4 regions of the Bradyrhizobium sp. 159 genome follow, and region 1 is predicted to be linked to each of the others. Evidence: predicted binding sites of a transcription regulator. Region 1 holds the regulator's gene; each other region holds the start of a gene.
The links. Region 1 encodes PhoB, which activates phosphate uptake and scavenging genes when phosphate is short. Its sites were predicted from a motif close to TGTCATNNANCTGTCAT; they were not measured.
Positions count from the first base shown of each region.

Region 2: the regulator PhoB is predicted to act here: its motif matches at 1,751-1,767, upstream of ugpB (sn-glycerol-3-phosphate ABC transporter substrate-binding protein UgpB).
Region 3: the regulator PhoB is predicted to act here: its motif matches at 2,437-2,453, upstream of IVA96_RS15275 (DUF2794 domain-containing protein).
Region 4: the regulator PhoB is predicted to act here: its motif matches at 2,918-2,934, upstream of phnF (phosphonate metabolism transcriptional regulator PhnF).

Region 1 is NZ_JADPKE010000068.1:53,504-57,882, reverse strand. Features, by position in the region: gene pstA (phosphate ABC transporter permease PstA) at 1-806, shown strand, start outside; gene pstB (phosphate ABC transporter ATP-binding protein PstB) at 803-1,624, shown strand; gene phoU (phosphate signaling complex protein PhoU) at 1,636-2,352, shown strand; gene phoB (phosphate regulon transcriptional regulator PhoB) at 2,367-3,074, shown strand; gene IVA96_RS19050 (GcrA family cell cycle regulator) at 3,335-3,847, opposite strand; gene IVA96_RS19045 (aspartate aminotransferase family protein) at 4,316-4,379, shown strand, end outside.
Region 2 is NZ_JADPKE010000086.1:106,367-110,745, forward strand. Features, by position in the region: gene IVA96_RS24970 (organic hydroperoxide resistance protein) at 1-43, shown strand, start outside; gene IVA96_RS24975 (CaiB/BaiF CoA-transferase family protein) at 219-1,424, shown strand; gene ugpB (sn-glycerol-3-phosphate ABC transporter substrate-binding protein UgpB) at 1,822-3,138, shown strand; gene ugpA (sn-glycerol-3-phosphate ABC transporter permease UgpA) at 3,188-4,069, shown strand; gene ugpE (sn-glycerol-3-phosphate ABC transporter permease UgpE) at 4,069-4,379, shown strand, end outside.
Region 3 is NZ_JADPKE010000057.1:3,365-7,743, reverse strand. Features, by position in the region: gene IVA96_RS15290 (FtsX-like permease family protein) at 1-51, shown strand, start outside; gene IVA96_RS15285 (Bax inhibitor-1/YccA family protein) at 321-1,112, shown strand; gene IVA96_RS15280 (GNAT family N-acetyltransferase) at 1,443-1,973, shown strand; gene IVA96_RS15275 (DUF2794 domain-containing protein) at 1,999-2,370, opposite strand; gene IVA96_RS15270 (DUF1223 domain-containing protein) at 2,968-3,744, opposite strand; gene acnA (aconitate hydratase AcnA) at 3,977-4,379, opposite strand, start outside.
Region 4 is NZ_JADPKE010000041.1:31,750-36,128, reverse strand. Features, by position in the region: gene phnD (phosphonate ABC transporter substrate-binding protein) at 1-168, shown strand, start outside; gene phnE (phosphonate ABC transporter, permease protein PhnE) at 245-1,129, shown strand; gene phnE (phosphonate ABC transporter, permease protein PhnE) at 1,126-1,974, shown strand; gene phnF (phosphonate metabolism transcriptional regulator PhnF) at 2,152-2,883, opposite strand; gene phnG (phosphonate C-P lyase system protein PhnG) at 3,042-3,455, shown strand; gene phnH (phosphonate C-P lyase system protein PhnH) at 3,460-4,068, shown strand; gene IVA96_RS09180 (carbon-phosphorus lyase complex subunit PhnI) at 4,073-4,379, shown strand, end outside.

The DNA.
Region 1 (4,379 bases):
TCATCCGCGGTCTCTGCATCGCAGCCGCCGCCTTCGGCGTCACTTGGCTCGCGCTGATTTTGATCACGCTGCTTTACAATGGCCTGGCCGGGCTCAACTACCAGGTCTTCACCGAGAACACGCCCCCGCCCGGATCGAACGAGGGCGGCCTGCTCAACGCCATCGTCGGCTCGCTGATCATGACCGTGATCGGCGTCGGCATCGGCGCGCCGCTCGGCCTGTTCGCCGGCACCTATCTCGCCGAGTACGGCCGCAACGACAAGCTGACCTCGGTGATCCGCTTCATCAACGACATCCTGCTCTCGGCGCCTTCGATCATCATCGGCCTGTTCATCTACGGCGCGGTGGTGGTGCCGATGCGCGGCTTCTCGGCGATCGCCGGCGCGCTGGCGCTCGCCGTGATCGTGATCCCGGTCGTGGTGCGCACCACCGAAGACATGTTGCTGCTGGTGCCGAACCCGCTGCGTGAGGCTGCCAGCGCGCTCGGCCTGCCGCGCTCGCTGGTGATCAAACGGATCGCCTATCGTGCCGCGCGCTCCGGCCTGATCACCGGCGTGCTGCTGGCGACTGCGCGCGTCGCCGGCGAGACCGCGCCGCTGCTGTTCACGGCGCTGTCGAACCAGTTCTTCAGCCTCGGCCTCGACAAGACGATGGCCAACCTGCCTGTCACCATCAACAACTTCGTGCAGAGCCCCTACGCCTATTGGAAGCAGCTCGCCTGGAGTGGGGCGCTGCTCATCACCCTGACCGTGCTTGCCCTGAACATTGGCGCGCGCATCCTTGGCGCCGAGAGGACTGCAAAATGAGTGAAATGTCTGTTTCCGTAAGTGCGCCGACCGTTCATCCCGGCTCACAGCCGCTACCCGAGGCGCCTGCCAAGGTCACCGCGCGCAACCTCAATTTCTACTACGGTGAGCACCACGCGCTGAAGAACATCAATCTGGCCCTCGGCACCAACCGCGTCACGGCCTTCATCGGCCCGTCGGGCTGCGGCAAGTCGACCCTGCTGCGCATCTTCAACCGGATGTACGATCTCTATCCGGGCCAGCGCGCCACCGGCCAGCTGTTGCTCGACCAGACCAATATCCTCGATCCCAAGCTGGACCTTAACCTGCTGCGCGCCCGGGTCGGCATGGTGTTCCAGAAACCGACGCCGTTCCCGATGACGATCTACGAGAACATCGCCTTCGGCATCCGCCTCTACGAGAAGATCTCGAAGTCCGAGATGGACGACCGCGTCGAGAAGGCGCTGCGCGGCGGCGCGCTGTGGAACGAGGTCAAGGATAAGCTCAACGCGTCCGGCTTGTCGCTCTCCGGCGGCCAGCAGCAGCGCCTCTGCATCGCCCGCACGGTCGCGGTGCGGCCCGAAGTGATCTTGTTCGATGAGCCCTGCTCGGCGCTCGACCCGATCTCGACCGCCAAGGTCGAGGAGCTGATCCAGGAATTGTCCGAGAACTACACGATCGCGATCGTCACCCACAACATGCAGCAGGCGGCGCGCGTCTCTGATAAAACCGCCTTCATGTATCTCGGCGAGCTGATCGAGTTCGACGACACCAGCAAGATCTTCACGTCGCCGAGCGACCGGCGTACGCAGGATTACATCACCGGCCGGTTCGGCTGAGGAGACGGGACATGGGTACTGAACATACCGCAAAGGCCTTCGATACCGACCTCCAGGAGCTCACTCGCCTCGTCGCCGAGATGGGCGGCATCGCCGAGCGCATGATCGTCGATTCCGTCGACGCGCTGATCCGCCGCGACGTCGCGCTCGGCCAGCGCGTCGTCACCACCGATGCCGAGCTCGACGCGCTTCAGAAGCGCATCGAGGAGCGCGCCGTGCTCACCATCGCCCGCCGCCAGCCGATGGCGGTGGATTTACGCGAGATCGTCGGCGCCATGCGCGTTGCCACCGATCTCGAGCGCATCGGCGACCTCGCCAAGAACATGGGCAAGCGCGTTGCGGCGCTGGAGACGGACTTCCATCCGCTGAAACTGTTCCGCGGCCTGGAGCACATGACCGACCTCGTGCAGCAGCAGGTCAAGTCGGTGCTGGATGCCTATGCCGCGCACGATTTGCCGGCGGCGATGGCGGTGTGGAAGGGCGACGAGGAAGTGGACGCCATCTGCACCTCTCTGTTCCGCGAGCTCCTCACCTATATGATGGAGGATCCGCGCAACATCTCGTTCTGCATCCATCTGATGTTTTGCGCCAAGAACATCGAGCGCATCGGTGATCACGCCACCAACATCGCCGAGACCGTGTTCTACATGATCGAGGGGCAGGCGATCACCGACAAGCGGCCGAAGGGCGACATGACGACCTTCGCCACGACGGTACCGAATACCTAGGGAGCGACGACAACATGGGCGCACGCATTATGGTGGTTGAGGACGAGGAAGCTCTCACCGAGCTTCTCCGTTACAACCTCGAAGGCGACGGCTATGACGTGGAGACGGTAATGCGCGGCGACGACGCCGACACCCGCCTCAAGGAACACATCCCCGATCTGATCGTGCTCGACTGGATGCTGCCGGGACTGTCCGGCATCGAGTTGTGTCGGCGGCTGCGCACCCGTCCCGAGACCAAGCAGCTCCCGATCATCATGCTGACCGCGCGCGGCGAGGAAAGCGAGCGGGTGCGGGGTCTTGCGACCGGCGCCGATGACTACATCGTCAAGCCGTTCTCGGTGCCGGAGCTGCTCGCGCGCGTGAAGGGCCTTCTGCGGCGCGCAAGCCCCGAGCGGCTCGCCACCGTGCTCGCCTATGGCGACATCGAGCTCGATCGCGACAAGCGCCGCGTCGCGCGCTCGGGCCGGCCGATCGATCTCGGCCCGACCGAATATCGCCTGCTGGAGTTCTTCCTGGAGCATCCCGGCCGCGTGTTCTCGCGCGAGCAGCTGCTCGACAGCGTCTGGGGCCGCGACATCTACATCGACGAGCGCACCGTCGACGTCCATATCGGCCGCCTGCGCAAGCTGCTCAATCTCGGCCGCGAGCAGGACCCGATCCGCACCGTCCGCGGCGCGGGTTATGCGCTGGATGATCGGTTTGCAAAGGCGGAGCAGACGTAGGCCCAACTGCGTCACCAAGCTCGGTCGTCGTCCCGGACAAGCGTAGCTCCCGGCAACGCGCAGCGTTGTCCGGAGCGAAGCGCCGATCCGGACGCATAGCCACAGGACGTGGTTGTTGCGCGAAAAGGTAACTCCGAGTCCCCGTAACCACGGCTTGCGGTGGCTATCGGTCCCGGTCCGGCGCTTCGCTTGTCCGGGACGACGTCGGGTTTGTTGCGCCGTCACCGCGTGACGGCTGCCGGTTCGATCTCAGGAAATAATCACCGCGTGCTCGGCTTCGGTGCCGCCCGCCGGCGATCCGCTGCCGGCTGATAGGCGACGCGCGAGTGCTGGGCGCAGTAGGGCAGGCCTGACAGCGCCTTGCCGCCACAGAAGAAGAAGTCCGGGCTGGAGGGATCGCCGACCGGCCAGTGGCACGTCGCCTCGTTCAATTCCAGCAGCGACAGCCGCTGACTCATCGGCACCACGTTGTCGTAGGTGACCGGTTCGGCCTCCACCTCGACCTCGAAGGCCTGCGCCAGCGCGGTGTTGCCGCGCGAGATCGGCCGGGTCACCCGCATCATATGCTGCGCGGGCCGCGCCTTGCGCGGCCGCGGCGCTGCCGATGAAGGGCTCTTGGCGCGGCCCGACAGGCCGAGCCTGTGCACTTTGCCGATCACGGCATTGCGGGTCACATTGCCGAGCTCGGCCGCGATCTGGCTGGCCGAAAGTCCGGCCTCCCAGAGCTTTTTCAGCTGCTCGACGCGATCGTCGGACCAGGTCAAAACCGTCATTGCACCCTTTCCCTCGTTGCGCGCCGCCATCCTGGGGCCTCACAGCGAATGCTTAAGCCTTGAAAAACCCGTGCCGTCAGAATCCCTTAAGGCTCGCCGGGCGCGTGACTGACGCCCGAACGTTTACGCCGGTACATGAGGACTCTTGGGATCAGAACCGCTGCACGAGATGTCGTATCTGACAGTCCAAACGCTACAATATGGCGTGACTCCCGCGCAAGAGTCCGCCGACTCGCTTCCACATGTTCCGTGGTGAAAACCCCGCAAGATCGGCACCGCAAGACTACGGATTTCGCGTTTCGCGAGGCTTTCCGGGCGGCATTGACACCCGTCTTGCCAGGCATAAGATGGTGACGCGTGCCGCCCTTAAAAGGCGGCACGTTTCGTTTTCCGGACCGGTCAATGGTGCGCTGCGCAAGGCATGCCAGGCAGGTCTCAACGTCCAAATGCAACATCCAAGTGATGGTCATGACCAACAGCGCCGCGCCGCATCTGCTTCCCGTTTTCGCCAGGGCGGACCTTGGCTTCGAGC
Region 2 (4,379 bases), on a different contig from region 1:
CGCCACGCGCGGCAATGTCGACGTTCGTCTGACGGTCGTCTGACCGCAATTGCGGATTGGCTGGCCCGAGATCCCCCTCGGGCTGGCCGCTTCCCATTGGTTTGCCATTCTGGGATTGCGCCGCGGCGGCGCATGCGGCCCTACGCGCGAAGCCATTGCTGGGATGCACGAACCTCGCTAGGCCTGTGATCAAGCATCGACACAGGGGAAGCGAAGGCATGAGTTCTGAAGCCGCCACAGGTGCCATGAGCGGATTGCGCGTCATCGATCTCACGCGCGTGCTCGGCGGTCCCTACTGCACCCAGATCCTCGCCGACCACGGCGCCGACGTGATCAAGGTCGAGCCGCCCGCGGGCGACGAGGTGCGCGAATGGGGCCCTCCCTTCCATGAGGAGGATGCGGCCTATTTCGTCGGCATCAACCGCAACAAGCGCTCGATCGGCCTCGACCTCGCCTCCGAAGGCGGCCGCGCCGTGCTGCTGAAGATGCTGGAGACGGCCGACGTCCTGATCGAGAACTTCAAGCCAGGCACGCTGGAGAAATGGGGCATCGGCAACGAGGTGCTGCGCGCAAAATTCCCGCGCCTCGTGCACTGTCGGATCTGCGGCTTCGGCGCCGACGGCCCGCGCGGCGGCAATCCCGGCTATGACGCCATCATCCAGGCCATGACCGGCATGATCGCGGCGACCGGCTCGCCGGAGAGCGGCCCGATGCGGATCGGCGTGCCGCTGGTCGACATCACCACTGGCCTGTACGCGGCGATCGGCATCCTGATGGCGCTGTCGGAGCGCCAGCGCTCCGGCAGGGGCCAGTTCCTGGAGACGACGCTGTACGAGACCGGCCTTGCCATCATGCATCCGCACACCGCCAATTATTTCATGCATGGCAAGCCACCCGCGCTCACTGGCAACGAGCATCCCAACCTCGTGCCTTACGCGATCTTCCCGACGAAAACCGACAACATCTTCATCGGCGTCGGCAACGACGGCACGTTCCGCAAGCTCGCCAAGGAGATCGGCAAGCCCGAGCTCGGCACCGATCCGCGCTTTGCCCGCAACAAGGACCGCATCGCCAATCGCGAGGCGCTGCGCGCCGAACTCGCCGCGGTGTTCAGCCAGCACGAGGCCGAGCCGCTCTGCAACCGCCTGCTCGCGGCGGGCCTGCCCGCTGGCCCGGTGCAGAAGATCGACCAGGCACTCACGAATCCGCACACGATCGCGCGCGGCGATATCATCGAGAAGGATTGGTACAAGGGCGTCGCCTCGCCGATCCGGCTCGACCGCAGCAAGCCGAGCCTGCGCCGCCTGCCGCCGAAATTCAGCCAGCACGCGGCTGAGGTGCTGGGCGAGTTCGGCTACTCCCGGGCGGACATCGACGCGATGGTCGAAAAGGGCGTGGTCTGCGGCCCCGAGCGTAAGCGCTGAGGCCTCGTGAAATAGACTTCAGCGTTGCCGCAACGGCGGTGCGCTCCCTCCCCGCTTGCGGGGGAGGGTTGGGGAGAGGGCGTCTCCAGAACGGGACAATCCCCAAGCGGAGAGAGCAGTCACCCGCGCCTTCGGCGCGACCTCTCCCGCAAGCGGGAGAGGTGTTCGAGATCGTGCCTGATGGACAACTCACGTCATCCAATGCCGCACTGCGGCGCGAGCACGCGTGTGCAGCGCGAACGCACGGCGCGGTCTCCCGCACGCCTTCGCCTATTTTCCGGCTTCCCTTTTCCAGCGCTTGCCGCTTTCGTTTCGGCCGCTTACACAGTCATGTGAACGTCATGTGGCACTGCTAGCGCAAGCGCTTCTTTATTGACGGGCAAGGGAGGTTTTCTTGATGGCTCTTCGACATTTTGGTGCGGCTGCGGCTGTCGCAGTCACGGTCGGCATGATGGCCTCGCCGGCCCTGGCCGTGACCGACATCCAGTGGTGGCACGCGATGACCGGCGCCAACAACGACGTCATCGTCAAGCTCGCCACCGACTTCAACGCGTCGCAGAGCGACTACAAGGTAATCCCGACCTACAAGGGCAACTACCCCGACACGATGAACGCCGGCATCGCGGCCTTCCGCGCCGGCAATGCGCCGCACATCATGCAGGTGTTCGAGGTCGGCACCGCCACCATGATGGCGGCGACCGGCGCGGTGAAGCCGGTCTACAAGCTGATGGCCGAGACCGGCGAGAAGTTCGATCCGAAGGCCTACCTGCCCGCGATCACCGGCTATTACTCGACCTCGAAGGGCGAGATGCTGTCCTTCCCGTTCAACTCGTCGTCGACGGTGATGTGGGTCAACCTCGACGAGCTGAAGAAGGCGAACGTCGCAATCCCGAAGACCTGGCCTGAAGTGTTCGATGTCGCCAAGAAGCTGCACGACAACGGCCACCCCACCTGCGGCTTCTCCAATTCCTGGGTCACCTGGGTCAATCTCGAACAGCTCTCCGCCTGGCACAACGTGCCGCTGTCGACCAAGGCCAACGGCCTCGACGGCTTCGACACCGTGCTCGAATTCAACGGCCCGCTTCAGGTCAAGCACCTCGAGAAGCTGGTCGAGCTCCAGAAGGACAAGACCTACGATTATGCCGGCCGCACCAACACCGGCGAAGGCCGCTTCACGTCAGGTGAATGCCCGCTCTATCTGACCTCCTCGGCGTTCTTCGGCAACGTCAAGGCGCAAGCCAAGTTCGCCTTCACCGCCGTGCCGATGCCCTATTATCCCGACGTCAAGGGCGCACCGCAGAACTCGATCATCGGCGGCGCCTCGCTCTGGGTGATGGGCGGCAAGTCGGCCGACGAGTACAAGGGCGTCGCGAAATTCCTGGGCTTCCTGTCCGACACCGACCGCCAAGTCTACATCCACAAGGCCTCCGGCTATCTGCCGATCACCAAGGCGGCCTATGAGAAGGCCAAGGCGGAAGGCTTCTACAAGGACCAGCCCTATCTCGAGACCCCGCTGCTCGAGCTGACCAATAAGGAGCCGACCGAGAATTCCCGCGGCCTGCGCCTTGGCAACATGGTGCAGCTCCGTGACGTCTGGTCGGAAGAGATCGAGCAGGCGCTCGCCGGCAAGAAGACCGCCAAGCAGGCGCTCGATGCCGCGGTCGAACGCGGCAACACGATGCTGCGGCAGTTCGAAAAGACCGCCGTGAAGTGAGGCGATCGGCGGCAGGCCGGTAACCCGGCCTGCCGCTCCTGCGCGCATCATGCAAAAGCAAGCCATTTTCCAATCGAAGCTATTGCCCTACGCGCTGGTTGCGCCGCAGCTCGCGATCGTCCTGATTTTCTTCTACTGGCCGGCGTTGCAGGCAGTGATCCAGTCCTTCCTGCTCCAGGACGCCTTCGGTCTTTCGACGAGCTTCGTCTGGTTCGACAACTATCTCGAGCTTCTGCAGGACCGCGCCTATTTCGAAGCGATCGTGCGGACCTTCTTCTTCTCGTTCGCCATCGCGGTCTCATCGCTATCCTTTGCGCTGCTCCTCGCCGTGATGGCGGACAAGCCGCTGCGCGGCTCGATGCTCTACCGCACGCTGCTGATCTGGCCCTATGCGGTGGCGCCGCCGGTCGTCGGCGTGCTCTGGATTTTCATGCTGCATCCCTCGCTGGGCGTGCTCTCGCGTTATTTGCGCGTCCTGGGCATCGACTGGAATCCGCTGCTCGACGGCGACCAGGCCGCAACGCTGATCATCCTCGCCGCCGCCTGGAAGCAGATCTCCTATAATTTCCTGTTCTTCCTCGCGGGCCTGCAGAGCATCCCGCGAAGCGTGCTGGAGGCCGCCGCGATCGACGGCGCGCGCCCGATGCGCAGGTTCTGGACCGTGACCTTCCCGCTGCTGTCGCCGACCATCTTCTTCCTTTTGGTCGTCAACATCGTCTACGCCTTCTTCGACACGTTCGGCATCATCGACACCATGACCCGCGGCGGTCCCGGCAAGTCGACGGAGACGCTGGTCTACAAGGTCTATTCCGACGGCCTGCTCGGCGGCAATCTCGGCAGCTCCGCGGCGCAATCGGTGATCCTGATGATCATGGTGATCGTGCTGACGGGAATCCAGTTCCGCTTCGTCGAACGCAAGGTGACCTACTGATGGTCGAGGAAGAAGGCTTTCGGCGCTACGTCGCTCATATCATCCTCTGGATCGGGATCGCGATCGTCGCCTTCCCCGTCTACATCGCGATCGTCGCCTCGACCCAGGACAACGCGCTGATCGCGAACGGACAGATGTCGCTGCTGCCAGGCGGTCATTTCTTCAAGACTTACTACCAGACGATCTTCATCGGCACGAGCGGCTCGACCCGGGAGCCGGTCGGCAACATGATGCTGAACTCGCTGGTGATGGCGCTCTTGATCGCGGTCGGCAAGATCGCGATCTCGATCATCTCGGCCTATGCGATCGT
Region 3 (4,379 bases), on a different contig from region 1:
ACGTTGCTGGCATTGAACAAAAAGCCCGCGACGGTGTTGCGGAATTTGTGACAAAAGGTAGCGGCTGACCGCGCGGGAGCGGAATCGCACGATTCCTGCGGTTAACCACGTCCTCCCGTCAGGATTGTGGCCGAGGGCGACATTCGGCCGCGCGTGGACGGTTGCGGTGAATGTGTTAGTTTCCCACATATCGAGTGGGTTCGGAGCCCCGATTGTGAGCCAGAATTTAGTCGGCTGGCATCGGTATCCGAGATAGAACTGACGAACCGGCGGCATGGCGACCCTCGTGCCGGACCGGACCAACCAACGGGAATTCGACCATGTCGGACCTAGACCGTAACTACGCTTCTCCTTTCGGCAGGGCCGCCGGGCGTGTTGACGCCGCGACGGTCGATGCCGGCCTGCGCGCCTATATGCTGCGCATCTACAATTACATGAGCATTGGCCTGGCCATCACGGGCCTGGCGGCGCTCGGCGTCTACATGGCCGCCGTGACGGATGTCCCGACGCCGGAAGCCGTCCGCGTCGGCAAGCTGTTCCTGACGCCGTTCGGCTACGCGATGTTCGTGAGCCCCCTGAAGTGGCTGTTCATGCTGGCGCCGCTCGCGATGGTGTTCGTGATCTCGGCGGGCATCAACCGTCTGGCACCCTCGACTGCCCAGATCCTGTTCTGGGTTTTCTCGGCGCTGATGGGCATCTCGCTGTCGTCGATCTTCCTGGTGTTCACGCACACCTCGATCGTGCGGGTGTTCTTCATCACCGCAGCCACCTTCGGTGCGCTGAGCCTCTACGGCTACACCACCAAGCGTGACCTGACTGGCATGGGCTCGTTCCTGTTCATGGGCCTGATCGGCATCGTCATCGCGAGCCTGGTCAACCTGTTCCTGGCGAGCTCGATGCTGCAGTTCATCGTGTCGGTGGTCGGCGTGCTGGTGTTTGCGGGCCTCACCGCCTGGGATACCCAGCGGCTGAAGAACGACTACATCTACGGCTACGCCTCGGCCGGCGGTGACATCGCAGAGCGTGCGGCCATCACCGGCGCGCTATCGCTGTACCTGAACTTCATCAACCTGTTCACGCTGCTGTTGCAGCTCCTCGGCCAGCGCGATTAAGCGATAGGCTGAGAGAACGACATCAGCCCCGGCCGAAAGGCCGGGGTTTTTGTTTGGGGCAGATGTCGTCACATACCCGGTGTCGTCGCCCGCCACCGGGTCTCGCCTTTGGCGGGCCCGATGACGGGCTCCGGCGGGCGATCCAGTATCCAGAGACGTTCGTGATAAGCCGAGGAGCCGCGGCGTACTGGATGCCCCGCCCCCGTGCGCAATTGCGCACTAGGCGGGGCATGACAGCGGAGAAGATCGAGGCTGCTGCGCCTGCAATGACGGCTGGGAAGCAGCCCTGCCCTCTTCCAGCGGCCGCGGGAAGGCTCTAATCTTGCCGCCATGTCCGCACCCGAAATCAGGCCCGCGCTCGAGGCCGATCTTCCCGCCATCACCGCCATTTACCAGCAGGCCGTCCGCGAGGGCACCGCGACGTTCGAGTTGGAGCCGCCCGATGTTGCCGAGATGACGCGCCGCTATCGCGCACTGATCGACGGCGGCTATCCCTATTTCGTGGCGATCCTTGATCGTCGCGTCGCCGGCTATGCCTATGCCGGTGCCTACCGGCCGCGGCCGGCCTACCGCTTCACGGTGGAGAATTCGATCTATCTCGATCCCTCGTTCCACCGCCGCGGTGTCGGCTCTCTGCTGCTGGAGCGGCTGATCACCGAATGCGAGGCGCGCGGCTTTCGGCAGATGATCGCGGTGATCGGCGATTCCGCCAATGCCGGCTCGATCGGCGTTCACGCCAAGAGCGGCTTCAAGATGATCGGCACGCATCCCAATGTCGGGCTGAAATTCGGCCGCTGGCTCGATACGGTGATGATGCAGCGCGCCCTCGGCGAGGGTGCAAGCACGGTGCCGGGGAAGTAGGCGCGTTGCGCCCACCCGACGCCGCCTACACCACCGCCAGCTTGCGATCGATCACCAGCAGCACGCGCTCGAGCTCGTGACCGCGGCGCAGGATCAGGCCGGTCGCCGAGATCACGCTGTACATGCCCTGCTTGCGCGCGAGCCGCGGGTCCTTCTCGATGCGATAGATCGGCACTTCCGAGGCGCGGCGATAGACCGAGAACACGGCGCGGTCCTTCAGGAAGTCGATGGCGTAGTCGCGCCACTCGCCGTCGGCGACCATGCGGCCATAGAGATTGAGAATCCGGTGCAGTTCGAGGCGGTTGAACGTCACCCGGTTCGGCAGCGGCGTCGCAGCGGCGGGGCGCGTCGCCGCGCGCTGCTCGCTCGGAGCGGCATCCTCCGACATCAGACTCATGGGAAGCGCCTCCTGATCGCGCGACATGACCCCGCATCCCCGAAGACCGTCCCGGGAACTGCGCTCATGACAATTGCATGATCGCGCCAACCGTACCGCGCCGCAAGGGGCTCCCTTGCTCAACCAATGGAATCGGTTGCGGATCCGAACACACGCAGCGGTGGAACTCTGTCGCGGCAAACCGTCACGGCATCGTTAGCAGGAATCATAGTATCGCCGCTTTTCCGCCTAGCGACTGCCGCCCTGCATTGCGAAAAGACTTACGTGCGTTGACCCGGTCCTTCGGTTCCGGATTCCTCAGCCCCCAGCCCCCCGGGGTCGACAGGATCGGGTCTGTACGCACGGCAAGGAGGGCCAACGCAAGTTGGTCCTTTTTTGTTTGGATCGGGATGTTCCTGGTCCTGCGAACTTGTCTCTGATTCGCACTCTATGATCCGCACAAAAGCTGTCTCTCCTCATCCTGAAGGCCGCGCTCTTGCGCGGCGTCTCGAAGGATGGAGGCCCATTGCATCAGCGGGGGGCCTTTCATGGTTCGAGACGCGCGCAAGGGCGCGCTCCTCACCATGAGGATTGAAAGCAGAGTACGACGCCAAGAAATCAGTGCAGCGACGTGTACGCCGCGCCCAGCATCGGGCCCGGCTTCTCTCGGCTGCCATCCTGGACATAGACCACCGCGCCGTCGACGCCATCGCGCGTGAGATTCTCGATCGGCACCGTCCAGCTTTCCGGACGGCCGGTCCAGTCGCCGACCTTCAGCAGGTTGCGTACGACGTTGTGATAGGTGACCTGCTGTCCGCGATTTTCGCCGCGGGTGATCGTGATGGGCACCGACTTGGCGATCGAGCAGATCCAGACCTCGCCATGCGAGACCGTGGGCTCGTTGCTCCCGGCCACCGAGACGTTGATCTGCTTGCCCGCAAGCGACATCGTCACCGGCACGCTCATCACTCCCGTGCCCTTGTCGGTCTTACCGATTGCATTCTCGATGCCGGTCCGATCGCTGCCGATGACATGGGTCGAGCCATTGACGACGACCTGCGGCGTGTAGACCTCACGGTCGCCGCGCACGCGCGAGTAGGCACGCTGCCGTGCAGAGAAGCGTGAATCCGCCAGCGTGTCCTTCCAGCCGAGATAGTCCCAATAGTCGATCGGCATGCTCAACGCGATGACCGAGGGATCTTTGGACAGATCGCCGATGATCTTGTCGGCGGGCGGACAGGACGAGCAACCCTGCGAGGTAAACAATTCGACAACGGCGCGGGGATCAGCCTCGGCGGGGCGGATGACGGCGACGATCGCACAGATGCCGAGAGCACCCGACCAGAGGGCACTGGACCAACGTGAAACCGGATGAGAAGCCGTCATTGTTGTCATGTCGAACGCCGCACACCATTGCTTGTGAGAGGGAATCTTATCGCCTGATGGTCACCGTAGTCTTACGGGGCGCGGCACATTCGTCCTTCCAGGCAACCGTCCAGGAGGAGGTTTTCCACCGGCCGGGCCCATCCGAAACGTGCCGCAAACGCGCGAAGGCGGCCTTTTGATAGGCCGCCTTCGTTCAGGCTTCTACTCACTTCGCAGTGAGCCATCGTTCACAAATCCGCGCTTAGGCCGCGAGCTTGCGCAGCACGTAGTGCAGAATGCCGCCGTTGCGGTAGTAGTCGAGCTCGTCCAGCGTATCGATGCGGCAAAGCAGCGAAACGCGCTGCAATGAACCGTCGCCGGAGACGATCTCGGCGGTCAGCTTCTGGCGCGGCTTGAGGTCGCCGACGAGGCCGCGCAGCGTGACCTTCTCGTCGCCCTTGAGACCCAGCGACTGCCACGAGGTGCCCTCCTCGAAGGTCAGCGGCAGCACGCCCATGCCGACCAAGTTCGAGCGGTGGATGCGCTCGAAGCTCTGGCAAATCACCGCGCGAACGCCGAGCAGGCGCGTGCCCTTTGCGGCCCAGTCGCGCGAGGAGCCGTTGCCATATTCGGCGCCGGCGAACACCACCAGCGGCACCTTCTCT
Region 4 (4,379 bases), on a different contig from region 1:
GCCATCGCCAAGGCATTCTTCGATGCGCCGGCCAAGGACAAGGCCGCGTTCGACCGTCTCTCCGATGGCCAGAAGAAGGGCTTTCATCCCGCCACCACCAAGGACTGGGATGGCACGATCGAGCTGATCAAGTTCGTCGATGCGCTGCGTAAGAAGAAGGCGTCCTGAGTTTTTGGGACTATGCACTGGAGCCGGGTCGATGGACCCGGCTCTTTCTCTTTGATCGACCACTTGTTCTGACCAGATGACCGTCGCGGTTTCGATCCTCCCCGAGCAGCAGCTTGCCGTGCTCAACGCCGCCTATCGCCAGGCGGTCGCGCGCAGGCGATGGCGCCTCCTGTTGGGAGCCGGTATCTTTGCCGCTGCGCTTATTCTCGCAGCGATCGGCGCCGAAGTGAATCTGCGCACGCTGTTCACCTATTTCGGCAACTTCATCAGCTATTTCGATCGCATCTTCACGCTCGACAGCGGCCAGCGGGTCTGGACTGATCTCGGCGAGTGGCTCTGGGGCTGGCGCAAATGGTTGAAGATGCTGGGCGAGACGCTGCTGATCTCCTATGTCGGCACGCTGATCGGCGCCACCTTCGCCTTTGCCCTGAACTTCTTCGCGGCGGAGAACACTTCGCCTGCGCCCTGGCTGCGCTTTGCGGTGCGGCGCCTGCTCGAATTCGCCCGCACCGTTCCCGGCATCGTGTTCGCGCTGATCTTCGTGATCGCCTTTGGGTTAGGTCCGATGGCGGGCGTGCTCGCGATCGCGATCCACTCCACCGGCGCGCTCGGCAAGCTGTTCTCGGAGATCGTCGAGAACGCCGACATGAAGCCGGTCGAAGGCATCCGCTCGACCGGGGCGAGCTGGCTGTCTTGCATGCGCTTTGCAATCGTGCCGCAGGTCACCGCGAGTTATGCCAGCTACGCGCTGCTGCGCTTCGAGATCAACGTGCGCGAAGCCTCGGTGATGGGCTTCGTCGGCGCCGGCGGCATCGGCCAGGAGCTCGTCGTTGCCATCCGCAAGTTCTATTACTCCGACGTCAGCGCGATCCTGGTCACCATCATCGTGACCGTCTTCATCATCGACATCACCACCGGATGGCTGCGCGGCCGGCTGTTCGGCAAGGAGGCGCGGACGTGACCGGGCCGCAGCAAGTCGAGACGCGAGAGATCCGCGCCCGCTACCCCGATGTGTTCAACCGGCCGGCCTCGGCGCGGCTTGCAACGCCGGCGATGATCGTCGCGGCGTTCGCGATCCTGATCTATGGTCTGGTCGATCTCGATTTCTCGCCGTCACGGTTCCTCGCAGGCCTCAGCCAGCTCGGCTGGATCAGCCTGATGATGATCCCGCCCGATCCCGGCTCCTCGTTGCCGGTCTATCTGAAGGCGCTGGGCGAGACGCTGTCGATCGCGCTACTCGGCACGACGCTGGCGGCGCTGTTCGCGCTGCCGGTGAGCCTGCTGGCCGCGCGCAACGTGGTGCCGTCGAAGATCCTGCGCTTTCCCGTTCGTCGCTTGCTGGATTCGATCCGCGGCGTCGACACGCTGATCTGGGCGCTGGTGTGGATCAATGTGGTCGGGCTCGGCCCGTTCGCCGGCGTGCTCGCCATCGCCGTGTCGGATTTCGGCGCCTTCGGAAAGCTGTTCTCGGAGGCGATCGAGGGCGCCGACCAGAAGCAGGTCGAGGGCATCCGCGCCTCCGGCGGCAGCGCGCTGCACGAGATCCGCTTCGGGCTGCTGCCGCAGGTCCTGCCTGTCATCGCCGGCCAGGTGCTCTATTTCGTCGAATCCAACACCCGCTCGGCCACCATCATCGGCATCGTCGGCGCCGGCGGCATTGGCCTCCAGCTCGCCGAGCAGATCCGCGTCTTGGAATGGCAGAAGGTGTCGTTCCTGATCCTGATGATCTTGGTCGCGGTTGCCGCGATCGATTTCATTTCCGGCAAGCTGCGCTTTGCGATTATCGGACGAAGGGCTATCGCTTAACGGCCGCAGTCTTCTTCCCTTCTCCCCTTGTGGGAGAAGGGGGCGCGAAGCGCCGGATAATGGCCGTCTCCGCGCATTCAAATGAGAGCCGCACTCGCGGAGAGAACCCGCACCCGTCTCGCCGCTGCGCGGCAAGCCACCCTCTCCCACAAGGGGAGAGGGGAAGAGGGCGGCAGCTCACCCGTTGTCCACCAAAAACTCCACCCGCTCTGCTGCAAACCGCGAGTGCTTGGTCACCAGCGGCTTGCCGTCGAGAGCGTGGTCGGTGGCATCGACCACCAGGATCGGTCGTCCCAGTGCAAGATCGAGCCGGGCGGCGTCAGTCGCGTCGATGATGCCGGCCGTTATCCGGGTCGCGCCGCGGCGGTAGTCGCGAATGCCGTAGTGCTCCAGCAACTTCGTCATCGAGCGCGTCGCGGCGAACACGGCGCCTGCGCCCGGAAACAACTCAGCCGACAGCCAGGTGGTGGAGACGCAGATCGGCGTGCGATCGGCGAGGCGGATCGCCTCGATCCGCAGCAGCGCCGCGCCGGCCTTCAAGCCGAGCTCGCGCGCCAGCTCCCGGGTCGCGACGTCATCGGAGGTCTCGATCAACTGGCCGCGCGGCTCGCGGCCGCCGGCGCCGACGATCTCGGAGAACCGGGTGCGCGAGCGCAGCGGATAGGCCAGCCTCTGCGCCTCGACATAGGTTCCGCTGCCGCGCTCGGCCCGGACCAGGCCGCGCTCGGCCAGCGCGGCCAGCGCGCGCCGCACGGTGTGGCGGTTCACGCGGTAGGTTTCCGCGATCTCCATCTCGCCCGGTAATTTGTCGCCGGCGGCAAAGCGGCCGTCGGCGATACCGCGCTCGATGCCGTCGGCGACGAGGCGCCACAGCGCGACGCCCGACGATGCAGTGTCTTGCATGCTCATATCGCTGGTCAGCCTAGCTCAGAAATCACGCCTTTGTCACGAAACAGTCATGGCGCTCCTTTATGAAGTTGTCTATTATCATAGACAACTTAGAATCGGCAAGTTCGGTGGATTTGGTGACCCAGCAGAATAACCAGCAAGCCCAGCGCAAGGCCGCGATGGCCGTGCTGGCGCACGCGGAGGCGGGCGAGATCGCCGCCCGCCTCCGCGCACTCGCCCTGCCGGCCCATCAAAATCTGCGCGAAGGCGAAAACGGTCTCGTCATGCTGCGCGGCCGGGTCGGCGGCGACGGCGCACCGTTCAACCTCGGCGAAGCCACGGTGTCGCGTGCGGCGGTCCGGCTTGCCAGTGGCGAGGTCGGCTTCGGCTACACGCTCGGTCGCGATAGCGAGAAGGCGCGGCTGATCGCGCTGTGCGACGCGCTGGTGCAGTCCAGCGATTTTGGCGCAGCCGTCGAGCGCGAAATTATCGCGCCGTTGCGCGAGCAGCTTATGACGAGGCGCCAGCAGGCAGCGGCGAAGACTGCCGCGACGAAGGTTGATTTCTACACCATGGTGCGCGGTGAGGGGTGAGATCATGACCACGATTGCAGAACTGCCGCCGGGTTTCGCCGACAGGGTTCTGTCGGCGCAATCGACCTTTCGTTCGGTCATGGATGCGATGGCGCGGCCGGGTTCGGTCCAGCGCATCGTCCCGACAGCCGGAGCGCTTCATACGATGATGCGCGGCACCGCCGCGATCGCGCTGACGCTGTTCGATCACGACACGCCACTCTGGCTCGATGCGCGCATGGCAGAAAATTCCGACGTGATGAAATGGCTCAAGTTCCACACTGGCGCGCCGGTGGTGCAGGACACTTCGATCGCCAGCTTTGCGCTGATCAGCGACGGTGCGGCGCTGCCGCCGCTCGAATGCTTCGCGCTCGGCACCAACGAATATCCGGATCGCTCGACCACATTGATCCTTCAGGTCGATAGTCTGGGCTCGGGACGCAGCGTCGAGCTGCGCGGCCCCGGCATCGATGGCTCCACGACGCTCCAGGCGTCGATCAAGCCGTTCGATCTGTTCGAGCGCCTGCGGTTCAACGAGGCGCTGTTTCCGCGCGGCCTCGATGTGGTGCTGGTTGCCGATGATGCGGTGGTTGCGATCCCGCGCACCACCCGCGTCGCGAACAAGGAAAGCTGACCGCATGTATGTCGCAGTCAAAGGCGGCGAACGCGCCATCGAGAACGCCCATCTCCTGCTTGCAAACGCGCGGCGCGGTGACCCAAGCGTTCCGGAAGTCACGCTCGATCAGATCTCGGAGCAGCTCGGCCTCGCCGTGGACCGCGTCATGAGCGAGGGCTCGCTCTATGACCGCGAGCTCGCCGCGCTCGCGATCAAGCAGGCGCGGGGCGATCTGATCGAGGCGATCTTCCTGGTCCGTGCCTTCCGCGCCACGCTGCCGCGCTTTGGCGCGAGCGAGCCGGTCGACACCGGCGCGATGCGCGTGCAGC